DNA from 2 places in the Sedimenticola selenatireducens genome. Region 1 is predicted to be linked to the other one. Evidence: riboswitches for the same ligand, from Rfam matches in the RefSeq annotation. Region 1 holds a riboswitch; the other holds the start of a gene.
The links. A riboswitch is a leader RNA that binds a small molecule or an ion and turns the genes downstream of it on or off. The one in region 1 is predicted to bind cobalamin.
Positions count from the first base shown of each region.

Region 2: linked by a shared signal. The riboswitch ahead of bluB (5,6-dimethylbenzimidazole synthase) and the one ahead of ACHZBF_RS10420 (TonB-dependent receptor domain-containing protein) in region 1 are both predicted to bind cobalamin.

Region 1 covers NZ_CAXXYC010000003.1:1,447,785-1,457,653, forward strand. The annotation lists gene lysA (diaminopimelate decarboxylase) at 1-337, opposite strand, end outside; gene ACHZBF_RS10385 (Lrp/AsnC family transcriptional regulator) at 504-920, shown strand; gene ACHZBF_RS10390 (hypothetical protein) at 1,069-1,323, shown strand; gene ACHZBF_RS10395 (LysE family translocator) at 1,327-1,965, opposite strand; gene ACHZBF_RS10400 (16S rRNA (uracil(1498)-N(3))-methyltransferase) at 2,340-3,056, opposite strand; gene ACHZBF_RS10405 (ABC transporter ATP-binding protein) at 3,060-3,839, opposite strand; gene ACHZBF_RS10410 (FecCD family ABC transporter permease) at 3,836-4,843, opposite strand; gene ACHZBF_RS10415 (ABC transporter substrate-binding protein) at 4,840-5,664, opposite strand; gene ACHZBF_RS10420 (TonB-dependent receptor domain-containing protein) at 5,743-7,575, opposite strand; cobalamin riboswitch at 7,768-7,962, opposite strand; gene ACHZBF_RS10425 (energy transducer TonB) at 8,071-8,883, opposite strand; gene pabB (aminodeoxychorismate synthase component I) at 8,897-9,869, opposite strand, start outside.
Region 2 covers NZ_CAXXYC010000003.1:1,163,631-1,173,499, reverse strand. The annotation lists gene ACHZBF_RS09100 (Tex family protein) at 1-1,546, shown strand, start outside; gene ACHZBF_RS09095 (polysaccharide deacetylase family protein) at 1,634-2,476, shown strand; gene ACHZBF_RS09090 (SET domain-containing protein) at 2,533-2,889, shown strand; gene lexA (transcriptional repressor LexA) at 2,908-3,513, opposite strand; gene ACHZBF_RS09080 (RNA recognition motif domain-containing protein) at 3,743-4,201, opposite strand; gene ACHZBF_RS09075 (sodium-translocating pyrophosphatase) at 4,477-6,483, opposite strand; gene bluB (5,6-dimethylbenzimidazole synthase) at 6,784-7,518, opposite strand; cobalamin riboswitch at 7,565-7,775, opposite strand; gene cobU (bifunctional adenosylcobinamide kinase/adenosylcobinamide-phosphate guanylyltransferase) at 7,864-8,391, shown strand; gene cobT (nicotinate-nucleotide--dimethylbenzimidazole phosphoribosyltransferase) at 8,388-9,437, shown strand; gene ACHZBF_RS09055 (histidine phosphatase family protein) at 9,440-9,869, shown strand, end outside.

The sequences.
Region 1 (9,869 bases):
CCGATGTTCTTTTTCCGACACCGGAGAAAATAATATCTTGTGGAGGAATCCCGGCCTTCAGTGCGCGCGCCAGTTCACCCTCCGATACGATATCCGCACCCAAACCCGCCTCGGCCATGAGCCGCAGCACGGCAAGATTGCTGTTGGCCTTCACCGCATAATGTATCGTGGCGCCAATGCTCTCGAAGGCGGATTTGCAATCCCCTATCCGCGCCTTGATGGCCGCTGCCGAATAACAGTAAAACGGGGTCTCCACCTGTTCGGCAATGCTATTCAGAGATATGGATTCCATGTAGAGCTGTCCATCACGATACTGCAAGAAGCTTTCACTATTCACTGTTTGTCTCCGTCGGTTTTGGTCTAATGTTGATCCTACCGAAGGCCCTCACACCCCACAGCTGTAAACACGCCGGTTTTTGACCGTAAGATGTACATTATTCCCGTGAAATTAGCGGTCCAGAGAGTACTGGACGAAGAACCTGAAAACTCGCAATAATCCGGCTGTGGACAAATTTGACCGGCAGATCATCAATCGACTGAAACAGAACGCCCGCGAGTCACTGGCGGCCATCGGGCGTGATATCGGTCTCTCCCGTAGCGCCGTGGCCGAACGGATTCAGCGGCTGGAAGCACACGGGGTCATCCACGGCTACACGCTGCGTCTGGGTGAGGTGGGCAAGAAAGCGGTGCAGGCCTACTTTCAACTCAGTTTTTCACCATTCAAGCTGGATGAACTGCTACCTGCGATCCAAACCATCCCTGAACTCTGTTACGGACATGCCTTGAGTGGCGAGGTGGATCTGATCCTGTTCGCCGAAACCGATTCGATGGAGCGCCTGAATCAGATACGCCGCCAGTTGGAACAGCTACCGGACCTGACCAGATTGATTACCTGTCCGGTACTGCAATCGATATCCTGATCGCCACTGACCAACTCCACCAAACCGGCGCGCATCCTCTGAAACTGGATCATCCACCGGTGCTATTCGGGGATTAACAGGGCTGATTGTTCATCGGTTGCCAATCGGGTTAATCTGAAAGTGGTCTTCAGGAACAGGCGATCAATCTATGGATTTTCCCAGAACCCACGGCAGCGACCCGGAAAGCTCAGTAGTTGAGAAGCACTATGCGGTAATCTATGTACCGGGGAAAAAACGCGCCCGTTTTCCCGAGAACTGTGTCGAGATTATGGACTCGTACAGCAGCGCCATTGCTCAGGCGAATGTGCAAGAGCAGCGCTACCCGGCACTGGTGTATGGACCCTCCCGTTCATCCGAGGGATTCCGTCTGTTCTACCTGATCGAGTGGCTTGAAGAGGCCTGAGGGCTAGGAATCAAAACCGAGGCGTATGCCAAAGAAGACCATGACCGAACCGGTCAGGCTGTGAAAACAGCGCCCAACCCTGGGACGGGAGAGCCAGACAGCGGCTCGCCCCACCATCAGCACCAGTATCAGTTGCCAAATATTGGCGATGATAAAATGCAGCCCGGCCAGGAACAGGGATTTGGCCAGCGCCGGATCGCCCGGCTGGATGAACTGGGGCAGAAACGCCATATAGAAGATGACTGTCTTGGGGTTCAGCACATTGGAGAGAAAACCTTCACGCAGTGAGGTCCAGGCGGCCACCTGGCGGTGCTTTACCCTGCCCGTATCAAACTTCAGGCCACTTTCGCCACGATAGGCGGAATACAGACTCCTGGCGCCGAGCCAGACCAGGTAACCGGCGCCCGCCAGCTTCAGCAGGGAGAACATCCAGGCCGACTGCATCAGGATCAGGGAGATGCCCCCGGCGGAGACGGCCGCATGTACGAACAGACCCAGACAGATGGCAAAACTGGTCAACACACCATCCCTGAAACCGCCACGCACGGTATTCCTGATCACCAGCAGGGTATCCACCCCGGGCGATACCGTGAGCAAGGTAATGGCCAGCAGATAGGCCCAGAGATAGTTGTCAAAAAACATATAATATATTTTTTAATTCAAACAGTTACGCGAAATAAAATCGACCGGCATTCTAGCATGGGCAGTTGCAGCTGATACAAACTATTTCAACCTGCGGGGGAGGAGTCAAGCCATCCCCTGGCCGACAATCGGTAATACACTTGACTCCGCCCCTTCACCGCCCGCTTCTATCCGCCGCCTTGATAAGCCTGAATGCCTCTACTCAACCGAGAAGCACGCGAAGAGATACCATGGCTTCTCTGCATTTCCGGCCCAATCCGGCAGGTGAGGTGGTGAATCATGAGAACACGAGTCGTTGTCTTCCTTCGTGTTCTTTGCGTCCTTGGCGGTTGAAACAGGGTTTTAACGATAAACGGTATTGGACCCCAGGAGCCTCAGTGGAACAGTCGCCCCACCAGCAACGGCAGGAACGTCTCCACCCGGTAAATACGCTCGCCCAGATCCAGCGGCGAGCACCCCGCTGCCAGCAGCTTCTCGACTTCGTAGGGAATAAACCCACCTTCGGGTCCGACACAGATCAGCGCCGGTCGCTCCGACGACAGCGCGGGATTGCCGGCGCTCCCGGCATAGGGATGAGCCACCAGCCCCAGCCTCCCTGCCAACAGTCCGGGCAGTTCATCTTCGACAAAGGGCTTGAAACGTTTTCTGATCTCAACCTGCGGCAACCGGGTATCTTTCGCCTGCTCAAGTCCCTCCCGCAGGGTCCGGTGTATCTCACCCGCCGACAGCAGGGGACTCTGCCAGTAACTCTTCTCCACCCGAAAACTGTGGATCAGGTAGAGTCGCTTGATACCGAGTTCCGCAACCATACGCAGACAGCGGCGCAACATCTTGGGACGCGGCACGGCCAGCACCAGTATAAGCGGCAACCCGTCGGGTGCCGGCTCGTTCAACTCAAGCCGCAGTGTCGCCTGCTGCCGATCCAGGGTCAGGATCTCCGCTTGGCCCATCTTACCGTTGAGCAGACCCGCCTTGAGGCGATCACCCGGTTGTGCGCGATGCACATCGAGAATATGTTGCAGCCGATGACCGCGGATCACCGCAATATTGCTCTCAATCAGGTCCTCTGGTTCCAGCAGCAGCAGATTCATGGCTTAGAGGCTTCTCTCCCAGAGCAGTTTCAGCGTCTCCGCAATCGAGGCCGCGGCACTGTTGAGTCGCACCCCAAAGGCATGCGCCATGTTCTCTCCGGTCAACACCGACTCCGGGCTTCCTTCGGCCAGGGTTTCACCCGCCACCAGCAGCATCAGGCGGTGGCAGTAGTGCGCCGCCAGCCGCAGATCGTGCAGCACCACCACCGCCGCTCCGCCCTTTTGGCAGTAGCACTGCAGCAGTGACATCACCTCGATCTGGTGCGCCAGATCGAGCGCCGCCACCGGCTCGTCCGCCAACAACACCTGGGGCTCCGCCACCAGGGCACGCGCCAGCAGCACCCGGGAGCGTTCCCCCCCGGAGAGGGTATTGAACTGCCGCGTACGAAAATCGTTCAGGTCGGTTTCCGCCATCACCTGCGCAATCAGCGCCTGATCCGTCTCCCCCGGTCGCTGCCAGTCGGAGAGATGGGGCAGACGTCCCAGGGCAACCAGGCGTTCAACACTCATCGGCCAGTGGGCGGTGCCACTCTGGGCCAGATAGGAGAGGCGTTTGGCCCGCTCCTGGGGAGACAGTTGCAGATAATCCGCCTCCTCCCAGCACAGGGTTCCCGACCGGGGTTTCAGCAGGCCGGCCAATACCCGCAACAGCGTGGTCTTGCCGGCCCCGTTGGGACCGATCAGGCCGAGCATTTCACCCGCTTTCAGATTGAAGTCGACCCCATTCAGGATGGTGACGCCCCCCAGTGACACCGTCAGACCGGTACCGTGCAGCCGATTCATAGCTGGTACCGCCGGCTCTTGAGTATGAGATAGAGAAAGAATGGCGCCCCCACCAGTGAGGTCAGCACTCCAACCTTGATATCGGAGCCGGCCGGAAACAGGCGGGTAGCGATATCCGCCGCCAGTAGCAATGCGGCACCGCCCAGGGCGCTGGTGAGCAATAGCCGCGAGGGCTGAAAACCAACCAGCGGCCGCAACAGATGGGGCACCACCAGACCGATAAAGCCGATGGAACCGGTGATGGAGACCGCCGAACCGACCGACAACGCGATCGCCAGAAAGATACGCCAGCGTAGCCGGGTGAGCGAGATACCCATGGTGCTGGCGGTCTCCTCTCCCAGGGTCAGCGCATCCAGGGATCGGCCGGTACCCAGCAGTAGCAGCCAGCCCAGCAGGACACCGGGTAACAGGGTCCAGAGATCATGCATGCTGTGATTGGCAATGGAACCCATCATCCAGAGTACGATCTCCCGCACCGCATAGGGGCTGGGCGCCAGATTCAGCAGCAGCGATATCATCGCCAGTGCCAGGGCATTGATCGCCACGCCGGCGAGGATCAGGGTGAGGGTACCGGCCTCCCGGCCAGCCATCAGGTAGACCAGAAAGGTAGCCAGCAGCGCACCGGCCATGCCCCCCATGGGAACAGCCAGCGGCAACAGCGCACCCAGGCCGAAATAGAGCATCCCCACCGCGCCAAGTGCGGCGCCACTGGCGCTGCCGATCAGCCCGGGACTGGCCAGAGGATTGCGCAACAGTCCCTGCATGGCGGCACCGGCCAGACCCAGGGTGGCACCGGTAAACAGGGCGATCAACGCTCGCGGCAAGCGGATCTCTCCAAAGATCAGGCCGATCACGGTGGGCGTATCCAGCAGGCTCTCACGCGCCGCCTGCAGCACCGGCAGGGGGTTGGCGCCAACAAACAGCGAGGCGGCAAACAGCAGACAAACCAGTATGACGAGGAGCACCACCAGGGTCTGTTGCTGCAGGTTCATCAGCCGGCTCATCGAGGCAGGCTCCGGTGCAATATCTCCACCGCTTCCGCAATCATTGGTCCGCCACAGATCCAGTAGCGGTAGGCCACCTCAATCGGCGCCCTGCCCCGGGTCAATTGCCGAAGGACCGGATGTTGCAAAAGCTGCTGGCCCCGGGAGTGGGTGCCAGATGCATAGGAGGAGGTGAACAGCTGTACCGGTCGTGCCAGGATCAGCCGTTCCAGATCAATGGCGCCGTAACCAATCACTCCCTCCAGGGCGGCGATATTCTCCCACCCGGCCAGTTCCAGGGCACTGTGCTGCAGGGTATTGATGCCGCCGGTATAGCCGTTGGGCTGATAAAATGCACCCTTGGGTCTGATCTCGGGTCGCTGCCGTTCTATCCGTTCCAGTCGTTCATCCATCGCCTCGATCATCTGGCGGCCCTGCGCTTCCCGGCCGATCAGCCCGGCCATTCGGTGAATATTGCCGCGGATATCCTCGACACTGGATGCAAGCGGAAACTGCTCCACCCGGTAGCCGAGTTTTTTCAGTAGCGCAATCAGCGAGCGGTCGGTGTAGGCGCCGGCTAGAACGAGATCCGGCTTCAGGGCCAGAATCTCTTCCGCCTTGGCGTGATTGACCGGGTAGTTGGCAGCCTGTGCCGCCATGTATGAACTATTCGGCTCCAGTGCCAGGTGACTGACCGACGCGATCTGATCCGGTCTACCCAGCATCAACAGCAACTGGTCGGTACAGAGGTTGATGGAGATGACATGTTGGGGCTGTTCGGCCCCACTGGCCCCTGTAACCACCCACAGCAATAACAGAAAAGTGAGTGATCTCCGGTTCAATATTGTTTTACCCACTCTGCTGCTCGATTAAGCCTGATCCGGCCCCTCTCAGTAATGAGGGGGCCGGGCGATTATCCCCTATTTCGCTTCATAATGAACAGAGACAAACAGTTCACGACCGCCGGTGTTATAGGTACGAATAGTCTCATAGTCCCGGTCAAACAGATTGCGCACCTGACCGCGCAGGGTCCACTCGCGGCTCAGATGGTGTGCCACCCGCAGATCCAGGGTACCGAAACCGGCAGTCCGAAAGGTATTGGTTGCATTGCTGTAGCTGTGACTGCGAGCCTGTAGTGTGGCACCCAGCTCAGTGGGACCGAACTCCCGATCAATATCAATCCGAATCGCCTGTTCATTTCGATCCGTCAACAATCTACCCGTCGTGCGGTTGCGAGGATCGAGCAGGGTCAGATTACCACTAATCCGCCAACCGGCCAGTTGCGTGTTGATGCCCGCCTCCAGGCCATCAATTCTGGCCCGGTCGACGTTCTGCGGCTGATAGGTAAAGGGTGCAATTTCGACCCAGTCGATCAGGCCTTCAATATCGGTACGAAACAGATTGATATTCCATCCGCCCCACGACTGACTGCCCCTGAGTGACAATTCAACGCTCTCTGACTCTTCCGGGGTCAGATTCGGGTTGCCGTTTGAACCCCAGGGATCCTGATAATAGAGGTCATTGAATGTCGGGGCACGAAAACCGGTGCCATAGGAGGCAACCAGCCTTAGCGTCTCGGTTAACTCCCGTCCCCAGGCGATATTGCCGGTGTTGTAGTCGCCGAACGCTTCATTGTCATCATGCCGCAGGCCGATCACCACGTCGTTCGCGCCAAACGCTGTCTGGTACTGGGCAAACAGCGCACTGTTATCCCGCTGATTTACACTGTAGCTGCTGGTACCCTCAACCTGATCACGCAGAAAATCGATACCGAGCGTGAGTACACTCTCTTCATCGACTGCAATGTCGTTCTGCCAGGAGAATTGACGCCGCCTGGTATTGAAGAATGAGGCAAAGCTGCTGTTGGTAAAATTGGTCGTCTCATCCCGGCTCTCACCGAACGAGAGTGTGATGTCCCAGCTGTCATTGGGCGAATACTCCAGTTTGCTGCTGAGCGACTGTTGCAGAAAATCGGTATCGAAAAAATCGGCCGGCCCGAAGGCACTGTCATACTCGTTCTCGCCTTTAGCCTGCAAAGCGGTAACACCCAGCTTCAGGCCATTGGAAAAGCGATAACCCAGATGTCCAGAGAATGAACGGTTTTTATAACCATCCTCATCCGGGTTATTGTTTTTCAGCGAGCTGAATCCGTCCGACCGCAGATCAGACAGGCTAATACCGTAATCCAGGTTATCCTGTGTTGCATTCAGTCCCAGGGCCACTCGTCGGGTATTGTGTGAGCCGTATTCCGCCTCGGCAGTTACCAAGCCGCCGGGCTTTCCCTTTGTGGTAAATATCTGTATGACACCACCCATGGCATCGGCACCATACAGCTGGGAGCGGGGTCCCCTGACGATCTCGATCCGTTCGATCTGCGCCAGCGGAATATCCTGAAAAGCGACCGTTCCTAAAGTAGCGGAACCGATACGCATCCCATCGATCAACACCAACACCTGTTTGGAATCTGTACCCCGCAGACGTATGCCGGTTACCTTGCCCAGTCCGCCGTTGCTGCTCATGGTCAGTCCCTGGGTACCATCGAGTAGCTGGGTGATGTCCTTGGCCTGGCTGTTTTTGATATCGTCCCGGGTGATGACGGTGACTGCCGCCAGGGTTTCATCAATGCTCTGTGCCATGCGGGTGGCGGTCACATTAACCCTGTCCAGGGAGGTGGCGGCATAGGTTGCGCACGTGGGCAGCGCCAGGGTGATGCCGGATAAAATAACCGACCGATAGTATCTATTGCGAATCATTGCTGGGTCTCTCCGTTACTCCCCGGGGGGAGTGCATTTGGAACAAATGCAGGACGGAAAGAGAGACTTGCTGATGCTGACAGGCCAAACCGGAACGGGCCACAGCGGGACTGCATACAAGTACAGGTTTTCCGACCTGCCTGAATGCGTCAGCTAACGGAAGACCGCTCTACTGAATACCCCGTTCGGTAGAAATGCGACGCATGAAAGGCAGGTTTCCTGACTTGCAGATCGACACCCGGTTTCGCCTTCCCAATCGTTGGACCAGTGGCTTCATGAAACCGGACTACTTGCTTACAGTTGCGAGGACAGTCAAGGATTTGTCTGGATCAGACTCACCTTGTTCCCTTTTAACCCATGACGGGCACCCTTCAGAGGTGGCTATTTTAAGCCAAGTCGAAAAATCCACAAGGGAATTTACCCCCCGCGGCTGGACCCGTGGCACAAACTGGCCCTGTCGGGATGAGGTGTATGGGTGAATTTCTGATTGCGGGGTCAATTCATGGCAAAGCGTATCGGCACCCGAAACTCCCAGTGGTCACGGTCCAACTGGGGCGGAATGGGTTCAAAACGTCCCAGATCTGTCACCGCCTTTGAAGCAGCCCGGTCCAGGATCACCCTGAGTGAACTGCTACCGATTCCGACGTCGGAGATGGTGCCGTCCCTGAGCACGGTAAACAACACCAGGACTTCTCCTTCATAACCCTTTTTTCGAGCCCGCAGGGGATAGCGCTTGTGTCTTTCGATCGCGGTAACCAGGGCGTTCATATAGGCTCGTTCGATCTCCCGCAGAGCCTTCGCCGACTGCTGCGGTGACTCCGCGGAATCGTGCTGCTCAACCGGCCCGGCACTGGATGATGGATTGGCCACACGCTGTACAATCGGTTCATTGGCAGGTTGTGGTTCAGGCATCGGGGGCGGCGGCTCGGCGTGTCGCACGACGGGCGCTTCCGGCTTTTTCGATACTGCCGCAGCAGGGCTCTTTATCGGTCGCCCCGCCGCGGTGGGGGCCTGTGTGGCGAGCAACTGTTGAATGACATTGCTCCGGTCTGATTCATTGGCCGAGACAACCGGTTCCGGCGTGGCTTGATACACCGCCTTGGCGGAAGCCGGTTTCGGCGCCGCCTCGGGCACAGGCGTAACCATCTCCTCCTGCTGCCCTTTTTCAGCACGCACAAGAGCGACCTGCAGACTTTTGCCCGATGTGGCCGGTAGTGGCCTGTCGTGCGGAGTAAAGCCGCCTAGATAGAGCAGAACTGTTCCATGGGCCAGCAGTGACAGGAGCACGCTGGCTATGCGTATCAACATCGTATTATTCGAATCAACCGGTTTTCAGATCCGGAACATGGCCGCCACGGATACTTCCGGGTGGTGAATATTCCGGCTGTAACAGCCGCAGCATGGCGTTGGCCTTGTGGAAAGTCTCCTGGTATTCGCTATCCAGCACGGAATCCGCCACCAGACCGCCACCTGCCCAGAAGCGCATCCTACCATCAATATGTACGATTGTGCGTATGGCGATATTGCTGTCCATATTGCCATCAAACCCGATATAGCCGATTGAACCGCAATAGACCCCACGACGATCCGGTTCCAGTTGCTCGATAATCTCCATCGCCCGCAGCTTCGGCGTGCCGGTAATGGAACCACCCGGAAAACAGCCGCGCAACAGATCCAGCGCATCCCGATTTGCCGCCAGCCGACTACTGATCGTGGATACCAGGTGATGCACAGTGGCGTAGCTCTCCAAACCGAACAACTCACCCACTTCCACACTGCCCAAGGCGCTGTTTTTGCCCAGATCATTGCGCAGCAGATCTACAATCATCAGATTCTCCGCCCGATCCTTTTCGCTCGCCAGCAGACGCTGTTTCAGCGCCCTGTCATCCTGGGTGGTTGTGCCACGCGGCAGGGTACCCTTGATTGGCCGGGTCTCCGCCAGGCCGTCCCTGATCGCCAGAAATCGCTCCGGTGAAGAACATAGCAACTGTGCCGCCGGGGTATTCAGATAGGCGGAAAAAGGAGCTGGATTGAGTCTTCGCAACTGCTGGTAGGCCTGCCAGGGGTCACCCTCGGTAGCCACCGAGAAGCGCTGGGCCAGATTCACCTGGTAACAATCCCCTTCCTGGATGTAGCGCTTTATCTCGCGGAAGGCATCGGCATACTGTTGCCGGGACATATTGGACTCGACCGCTCCCGTCACCCTGAAAGGTACCGGCTCAACCATTACCGGGGGCCGGCAGAACCGCTCCACCAGCATTGGCCACTGAGTGACGGTACGCGAATCAAAACCG
Region 2 (9,869 bases), 280 kb from region 1:
TGAAGATCAGGGGCGTGCCGCAGATGCCTGGTTGAAGGAGTGTGTGCGCTGGGCATGGCGTGTGAAAATATTCAGCCATCTCGACCTGGAACTAAAAATGCGCCTGCGGGAGGCTGCTGAAGAAGAAGCTATCAAGGTATTTGGGCATAATCTAAATGACCTGCTGTTGGCGGCTCCGGCGGGTAATTTGCCGATTCTAGGGCTTGACCCTGGTCTGCGAACGGGCGTCAAGGTGGCAGTAGTGGATGCTACTGGCAAAGTGCTTGATACGGATACTATCTATCCGCATGCCCCCAAAAACCGCTGGGACGCCTCTATCGCTTCACTGGCTACATTGGCAAAGTGCCATGGCGTACGCCTTGTGGCTATCGGTAATGGTACGGCCTCACGGGAAACCGACCGGCTGGTCGCCGATATGATCAAGCGTCATCCCGAACTGAAGTTGCAGAAGGTTATGGTGAGCGAAGCGGGCGCCTCGGTCTATTCCGCTTCCGAGCTGGCGTCGGCTGAATTGCCTGACCTTGACGTGACCCTGCGTGGGGCCGTATCAATCGCCAGGCGGCTCCAGGACCCACTGGCGGAACTGGTAAAGATCGAACCCAAGGCAATTGGTGTCGGCCAATACCAGCATGACGTGAATCAAACCCGCCTGGCCCGACAACTGGATAATGTGGTGGAAGATTGCGTGAACTCGGTCGGTGTCGATATCAATACTGCCTCTCCTGCGCTGCTCGGACAGGTTTCCGGATTGAACAAAACCCTGGCGGAGAACATTGTCAGATATCGTGATGAACACGGTGCATTCAAGGACCGCCGCCTGCTGTTGAAAGTGCCCAGACTCGGCGACAAGAGCTTCGAGCAGGCTGCCGGTTTTCTCCGGATCAATGCCGGCGACAATCCGCTGGATGCGTCTGCCGTTCATCCGGAAGCCTATCCGGTTGTTGAGCGGATATTGCTCAAGGCGGGGCGTCGCATCCAGGATGTCATTGGTGACAAGGCATTTCTTGGCACACTCAAGCCTGAGCAGTTTACAGATGAAAAATTTGGCGTACCGACCGTCACGGATATTATCTCTGAGTTGGAAAAGCCGGGACGGGATCCGCGTGGCGAGTTCAAAACAGCCAGTTTTCAGGAAGGCATTGAGAAAGTGGCCGATCTGAAACCTGATATGGTGCTGGAGGGTGTTGTCACTAATGTGACCAATTTCGGGGCGTTTATCGATATTGGCGTTCATCAGGACGGATTGGTACACATCTCTGCCATGTCTGAAAAGTTTATCAAGGATCCACGAGAGGTGGTGAAGGCCGGTGATCTGGTAAAAGTGAAGGTAATGGAGGTGGATGTCGTTAGAAAACGTATTGGCCTGAGCATGCGATTGTCTGACCAGAGCAACACCGACAACAGAAACAAAAGTCCTAATAAATCTGCTGGCAAAGCGTCGTCCAAGTCCGAACAGAGGCCGACCAGGCAGCAAACTCGAAATACACCTCCCTCTGGAGGAGCGATGGCTGCCGCGCTTGGTGATGCGCTAAAAAAACGGCGTTAGGGTGTTTTATTCCAACTAACCATTCACTCTGTGTATACTTTATCGGTATTCAAAACCAATAAGATTTAGCGAAGGTTTTTTCAGAAGTTGCGGATAGCACTCAGAATAGAGGTAGGAACTGAGAAAGGTGCGCGTGAGGGGGTGCCGGCACTGTTACGCCTGCTGGATGAGCACCAGATTAAGGCCACTTTCTTTTTTAGCCTTGGTCCTGACTATTCGCGTTATCCATTCAGTGATCATATCCCCCGAATAATCAGGCAGCAGTTGCCGGTTTCCTACATCGGTAAGCGGTGTCGAGACAATCTCCGGGCGGTGGCAGATGCCGGTCATGATATCGGTATTTCTTCCTTTACCGCATCCGATTGGAAGCGTGATGTAGCTTTTCAGACTGCCGATTGGACCCATAGTGAAATGCTGCTCGCCTGTGATGCATTTAACAAGCTGTTTGGCAGAGCGCCTCGCTGTTTTGCTGCAATGGGATGGCAGATCAATCCTTATGTGTTGAGTGAAGAGGAAGCGCTTGGGTTTGATTTTGCGTCCGATGTGCGTGGGCATCATATTTTTCTACCTGAATCACAAGGGGTTCGTTCGAGCTGTCCCCAGATACCTACAACCCTTCCGACGCTGGATGAGCTGCTAACTCAGGAAGAGGTTAACCATGAGAACTTGCATCAGTATCTTTATGCGGCTTGTCAGCGAATTATGCCCAATGGCGAGGTATTCAGTTTGTCCGCGGAGAGAGAGGGCGGGAGTCTTCTCAAGGTTTTTGAGCGACTGCTGGTGATGTGGAAAGGGGGGCAGTGGGAGATCCGCTCCATGAGTGAACTTTTCAGCAGGATTGCGGATGTATCCCTGAATCGGCACCTTGTCGGTTGGGGGACCGTAGACGGGCGCACACAGCATGTTGCAATGCAGAGTACACCCCTGTGACATGTTCGGTCTATCGGCCAGAATATCTGTACTGGTAAATTGACGGGGGAAAGTGTGTGCCATTACCGCTACGTCTAAGAAACAGTGAGCTTAGGGGGCTGATTTATGTCGCCCCATCAAAGATTCATGGTAAAGGTGTTTTTGCCAGGCAGGAGTTGTCAAAGGGCGAGTATATAGGTACTTATCACGGCCCGGTCGCCCGGCGAAATGGTACCTATGTGCTTTGGGTCTATGAGCCGGATGATGATGAGAATGCAATCGGGCGCAGTGGTAAAAATCTTCTGCGCTATCTTAACCACAAAATACCGGGCAATGCTGAATTTGACGGATTTGATCTATATGCCAGAGTGACAATCAGGCCTGATGAAGAGATCACCTTTGATTATGGAGCGGAATGGCCTGTATCTGGATGACAGGAAATAGCGGCTGTTTTAGTGATACCGCCTCATTTGACCAACCAGGATGCCTTGTATCTGCACTTGGTCCGGTGCATAGGTCATTGGTGACAGGCTTGCATTGGCAGGGTGCAGGATTACGCGATCCGGTTTTTGCTCTATACGTTTGAGAGTCGCATCGCTTCCATCAACCAGGGCAACGACAATTTCTCCGTTACGCGCATGATCACGCTGTTCAATGATGATCTGATCACCATCCAGAATACCCTCTTCAATCATGGAGTCACCCTTGACCTGAAGGACATAACAGGGCCGATTGGTATGTAAATAGTCCGGCACCTCGATCGTTTCTTGCTGTTCAACCGCTTCAATGGGGTGGCCTGCAGCAATATAGCCGAGGAAGGGCAGTCCCTGGGCTTCATCCTGACTCTGGCCGCTAAGTCGTATACCCCGCCGGCGATTATTCATGGGTTCAATCAATCCGGCATCAATCAGTGCCTGGATCTGTTTATGCAACGAACCTTTGGAACTGAGTCCAAGCGCATTGCATAGTTCGTCCAGCGTTGGGGGATGGGGAAACTTATCCAGATTAGCTTGCAGGTAGTCATATATTTCCTGCTGTCTGCGTGTCAGATGATCAATCATACAAGGCTCCCTGTTCTATTGTTGTTCTATTATAGCCAAAAGAGAACAAATGGGAAACAGGTGTCCCGAATTTAGTGGGTCAGTTGATTAATTAATCTGTAATGGTGTGGAACTACCGTGTTGTGTCCCCCATCATGAGCCTGTGTGGCGCTTTAAATTAGAATCCACTCGATTGATGGGGGAGGCAACATTAAGAGAGATCAGGGGGGACCTGTTCGATAGTATGCTAATGATGGGACGCCACTTTTAATCGACCGGCGGGGCGTTTTTTATCAGTGGTAATCCCGGCATGGAGGTAATCTATCTGTATGCCTGATCTCCGGCGATCCTGTTTGCGTTTTTCACTGATGTCACGGGAGATCTGTTCGAGCGAAGTTCGTCTTCTGTCCCGTTTCGTTGACCGCCGGAAGAATTTCCTGACTTCAACTTTTTTGGTTTTGAATATCTCACCGTTAAGTCTGTTTATCAGGCTAAGGGCCGCAGAAGGGGGGTCAACATGGACGATACCGTGATACTCAACCTGTTTGGTTTTGGGATTGTCAATGCGGCAGATATCACAATGACCAAGCGTACCTATAGGTGAAAATTGCAGCAGATACCATTTTGGTCTTAATGCTTCGGAAACGAACTGCATGAGGTCAAGCCGGGTAGTTGAGTTCGGCAACCTTCGAATGAAAATCTCCATGTTTCAATCCCTGTGCAGGCTATTTCAAGAATAATCCAAGTAGTTGGACATTGTTTCGTTCGAATAGATCCGGTTCCGAAATCTGCTGGAAATATCGCGCATTTGCTCAGATGGTTAGTCGAAATATAGCACCATTGACAAGTGTATTCTTAGAAAAGTGAATAATTAGGAAAAATATGCAGGTTAATTGAGGTGTGTGCCGGCGACCGTTCTTGACACGGCCGCCGGCGCTTTGGGATCAGGTTGAAAGGCACCAGATCCGAAGGTGTGCCAGATTAGCTGAGAAGTGGGGCAATGACGAGGCTGACAATGGCCATCACGTTAATCAGAATATTCATCGATGGACCCGAGGTGTCCTTAAAGGGATCACCGACAGTGTCACCGACTACCGCTGCCTTATGCACATCCGAGCCTTTGCCACCAAAATTGCCTTTTTCAATGTGCTTTTTGGCGTTATCCCAGGCGCCGCCGGCATTGGCCATCATTAATGCCAACAGAACACAGGCAAGCAACGCGCCACCGAGCATGCCCCCGAGCGCTTCGGCACCCAGAATGAAACCGATGACCATCGGTGCCGAAACGGCGATGACACCTGGAAGGATCATCTTCTTTAAAGCTGCAGTTGTCGCAATATCCACGCAGCGTGCGCTGTCGGGATCAGCAGTGCCTTCCATCAATCCCGGTATTTCGCGGAACTGGCGACGGATCTCCTTGATCATGTCGAAGGCGGCGTCACCCACGGCCGTCATGGTAATAGCGGCAATCAGAAATGGCAGAATACCACCAATGAACAGGCCGATAAGCACATCAGGATTGCTCAAGTTGAGGCTGAAGCCGGGGATGTTGGCGGAAACTGTTTCCACATAGGCGGTAATAATGGCCAGTGCGGCCAGTGCGGCCGCGCCGATGGCGAAGCCTTTACCAATTGCCGCGGTGGTATTACCCAGTTCATCCAGCGAGTCGGTAATTGCACGGGTTTCCGGCCCCAGTCCACCCATCTCGGCAATTCCGCCCGCGTTATCGGCGACTGGCCCATAGGCATCGATCGCCATGGTGATGCCCACTGTGGCAAGCATGCCAACGGCCGCGATACCCACACCATAAAGACCGACCAGGGAGCTTGATGCGAAGATTATGGCGCAGATGGTCAGGATTGGAATAACCACGGACTGCATACCGATTGCCAGTCCTGCGATCATCACGGTCGCCGGGCCTGTCTCACCGGCTTTGGCAATCTGTATGATAGGTTTGCCGGCGGTATAGTATTCGGTAACCAGACCGATGATTATCCCACCGACCGCACCGGACAGCACAGCTCCCCAGATGGCGGCTGAAACACCGATCATCTTAATCAGCGCCAGCGAGGCGATGATGAACAGTATGGTTGCACCAATGGTACCGATGCGCAGGGCAACTTCAGGACTTTTTGCAGAGTATTTGCGCACCAGCAGAATACCCCCAATGGAACAGATGAGACCCAGAGAAGCGAGAGCCAGGGGCAGGAACATCAGGTCCGCCTGCTTGCCGAGTGGGTCGAGGACGTCCACCGTCATGGTGGATGCGATTGCGATGGTCGCAATCATGGCGCCGCAATAGGATTCGAAGATATCGGATCCCATGCCGGCCACATCGCCGACATTGTCGCCGACATTGTCGGCAATAACACCGGGATTACGTGGATCATCCTCGGGAATGCCCGCCTCGATCTTACCAACCAGGTCGGCGCCCACATCGGCTGACTTGGTAAATATACCACCGCCAACACGGGAGAAGAGGGCCACGGTAGAGGCACCCATGCCGAAACCGTGTATGGCATGAGCGGTTTCCGGGTCTCCGCCGAAGAAGAGATAAAGCGTGCCGAGTCCAAGCAGACCCAGAGATGCGACCGACAGGCCCATGATAGAGCCGCCGAAGAAGGCAATGGAGAGGGCCTCGGATGCGCCTTTTTCATGAGCCGCCGTGGTGGTTCTCACGTTCGCCTGGGTAGCCGAGAACATCCCGATATAGCCAGCCAGCGCAGAGGCGCTGGCGCCCACGACAAAGGCAAAGGCGGTTTTAACCCCGAGCATGAATAGCAGCAACACAACCAGAATGGCTGAAAATGTCCCCAGCATTTTGTATTCGCGCCGCATGAAGACCATGGCGCCTTCATGTATCGCTTCTGCTATTTTGGTGACTTTTTCGTTGCCGGTCTCATACTGCATGACCAGTTTGTAGATCTTAAAGGCCACGAATAGGCCCAGGACCCCCAGTAATGGTGGTAATAAGTTACTTAAACTCATTTATCCCCTCGTTTTTTTTATTCAACATAAAAACAATCGTCCGGGTTTAATGGCAATGAACGACATCAACCCCTGATTAAACGATCCTGATACAAGACAATTGGAACAACGGAATCACACAGTTTTCGGTGTTGCAAGATAAAATACTCGAATAGCCAGATTAATAAAAGCAATCAGAAGTATATCTGAATCCAGTTCCATTGACAGTCCCTGACGGGGTAAAAGTTTGCTGTATGTCAATGAATTACAGTGCTGTCGGGAGGGGGAGGAGCCAGGCTCCTCCCATTCTGAAGGTCTGGGTTAATAGCCGGGTTTTGCCAGTTCCGATAGCAGATTGTGTTCCTGATCCGGATGGCTGTTTTCCCAGTGGTCAAAGTAGACCAGGTCCTGAAGTGGCAACCGGTCGCGCCAGCCTGCGCTCTTCAACTCTGGTTCAGTAAAGAAATGTTCTACATAGCCCACGCACAGGTAGGCGACGGGGGTCACTTGTTGTGGCAGATTCAGTAGTTGTTTCAGTTTTGACCGGTCGAAAATGCTGACCCAACCGACACCCACGCCTTCACTTCGCGCGGCAAGCCAGAGATTCTGCACGGCACAGACGCTGCTATAGATGTCCATCGCCATGTCGTGGGTCCGTCCGATCACCACGGGGCCGGCGCGCTCCCGGTCACATGTGATGACCAGATTGATCGGTGATTCCAGAATCCCTTCCAGCTTGAGTGTACTGTAGATACGCCTTTTCTCCACTGTCTCAAACATCTCCCCGGCTTCCTGGTTGGCTTCCAGGAATAACTCGTGAACCCGTTGCTTGATCTCCTGTGAGCGAATCAGCATAAAATTCCATGGTTGCATATAACCGACTGATGGAGCATGGTGTGCCGCTTTTAGAATCCGTGCCAACACCTCATCTGGAACAGGGTCAGACTTGAATTGTCCCCTGACATCCCGACGAGAGTAGATGGTTTTATACAGGGCGTCGCGCTCGGCATTGCTGAAAACGATTTCTGGTTGTTTGCTAATTGATTGATTTTCCATAATATTCCCCTTGGTTGGAAAATCCTGGATACTTGGCCAGGTATCCATCGTGGTGAGGCTTCAGGCCGGTCTTCTGACTTAGGATCGACTTTTACGGGCGCCTTCCCGGACACAATGGCCAGTGGCTGACGGCTGTCTGCGAAAGACAGGTCTACCGGTAAAATCCCCATTACAGCGTTGGGCACGTAGCGGAATTCCACCGCTTTCCCGATTCTCCCGGCCGTCAGTGGCCGGGCACCTGAAGTTATGTTGAGCCTGTAATCTTACAGGTTTTGGTCCGGAAGTTTACCTTCGAATATTTGAACCCCATAATGAGCGCCTTTTGATCTTAATGGTGGCCAAAACGTGAAACAGTTAATCCTTGGCGGCGCCCGGTCAGGCAAGAGCACGCTGGCGGAACGATTGGCAACAGAGTCCTCCGAGGAGGTGATCTATATCGCCACGGCCACATTGGCACAGAGTGATATCGAGATGGAGCGGCGGATCCGGGCCCACCGTGATCGAAGACCCGATGCCTGGCAACTGATTGAAGAGCCGTTGAATCTTGCCGAAGCCCTCCGCCAGAATTGTGCAACGGGACGGTTTCTGATTGTGGATTGCCTGACGCTCTGGCTCTCCAATATTTTGCTGGTGGATGAGGGACGGCAGTTTAACCAGCAGACGACGGCACTGTTATCGGTTCTGCCCGAACTGCGAGGCAACCTGATTCTGGTCAGTAACGAGGTGGGCCTTGGGATTGTACCGTTGGGGGAGCTATCCCGGCGTTTTCAGGATGAGTCCGGCTGGTTGCATCAGCAGGTGGCCAAGCTGTGCGACAGGGTCATATTAACCGTGGCGGGTCTGCCACTGATACTTAAAGGGGATGCGATTTGAAACCAGACTGGCTGAATGATCCGGTAGTCCAACCGGACCAAACCTTGATCGGAATTGCGACAGAGCGGCAGAAACAGCTTACCAAGCCGGCCGGCTCATTGGGTGAGCTGGAGGCGTTGGCCATTCGCCTGGCTGCCCTGCAGGGCAGGGAGTTCCCCAGGGTGGATAAGGTGTGGATAACGGTTTTTGCCGGGGATCATGGTGTCGCCGCATCAGGGGTTTCCGCCTTTCCCCAAGAGGTGACTGTGCAGATGGTGGCCAATTTTTCCGCTGGTGGGGCTGCCATCAGTGTATTGTCGGATTCGCTTGGTGCCACACTGGAGGTGGTCGATGTCGGTACAGTGGTCGAACCCGGCGATCTGCCCGGTGTCATCAGCCACAGGGCCGGAGCGGGAACCGCCAATCTGCACTATCAGGATGCCATGACCCATGAGCAGCTCGCAGTGGCAGTAAATGCCGGTCGCGCCGCTGTCCTCAGGGCCAGAGAGCAGGGCGCCGATCTGTTTATCGGCGGCGATATGGGGATCGGCAACACCACTGCGGCAGCGGCCCTGGGTTGTGCGCTGCTTCGAGCAGATCCTGAGCAGTTGGCGGGGCCCGGGACCGGACTTGATCAGCGCGGTGTGGCGCATAAAGCCGCACTGTTGAGAGAGGCGCTGTCCCGGTACAAGGATCTTGAGAGTCAGCCATTAGAGGCGCTTCGTTGCCTGGGTGGATTTGAGATTGCCGCCCTTGCCGGCGCTTACCTCAGTTGTGCCCAGTCGGGCATGCCTGTGCTGATCGATGGCTATATCACCACTGCCGCTGCACTGGTGGCTGTGCAACTACAGCCATCAGTCAGGGAGTGGCTGTTGTTCTCCCACCAGTCGGCCGAGCCGGGCCATCAGGCCCTGCTGCAGGCACTGGATGCCCGGCCATTGCTGGCTCTGGGCATGCGGCTGGGAGAGGGCAGTGGTGCGGCAACCGCCGTGCCATTGCTACGGGCAGCCTGCGACCTGCATAACCGCATGGCAACTTTTGCTGATGCCGGCGTGGCAGAGGGCTGACGGTGTCGTTGAGTGACTCCCAGGCCTCCCATCCGGTAACCACGATCGATCTGATTCGCCATGGTGAACCGGAAGGCGGTGTGCTGTTTCGCGGCTGGCGTGATGATCCTTTAAGTATCCTGGGATGGCAGCAGATGCGGAATGCAACTTCTGGACACTCCTCCTGGGATTTAGTGGTCGCCTCACCGTTAATACGCTGTGCGCAGTTTGCCGAAGAGTTGAGTAACAAGGCGGGCATCCCGATGATAATCGATGAGCGCCTTAAAGAGATCGGTTTTGGTGAATGGGAAGGCTGTTCACCAGAGCTCCTGTATCAGGAGTCACCGCAATTGGTGAGCGACTTCTGGAGTAATCCTGTTGAGTTCCCTCCGCCCGGTGGTGAGACGATGGCCCGGTTCCAATCCCGGGTGGAATCAGCCTGGCAGGATATCC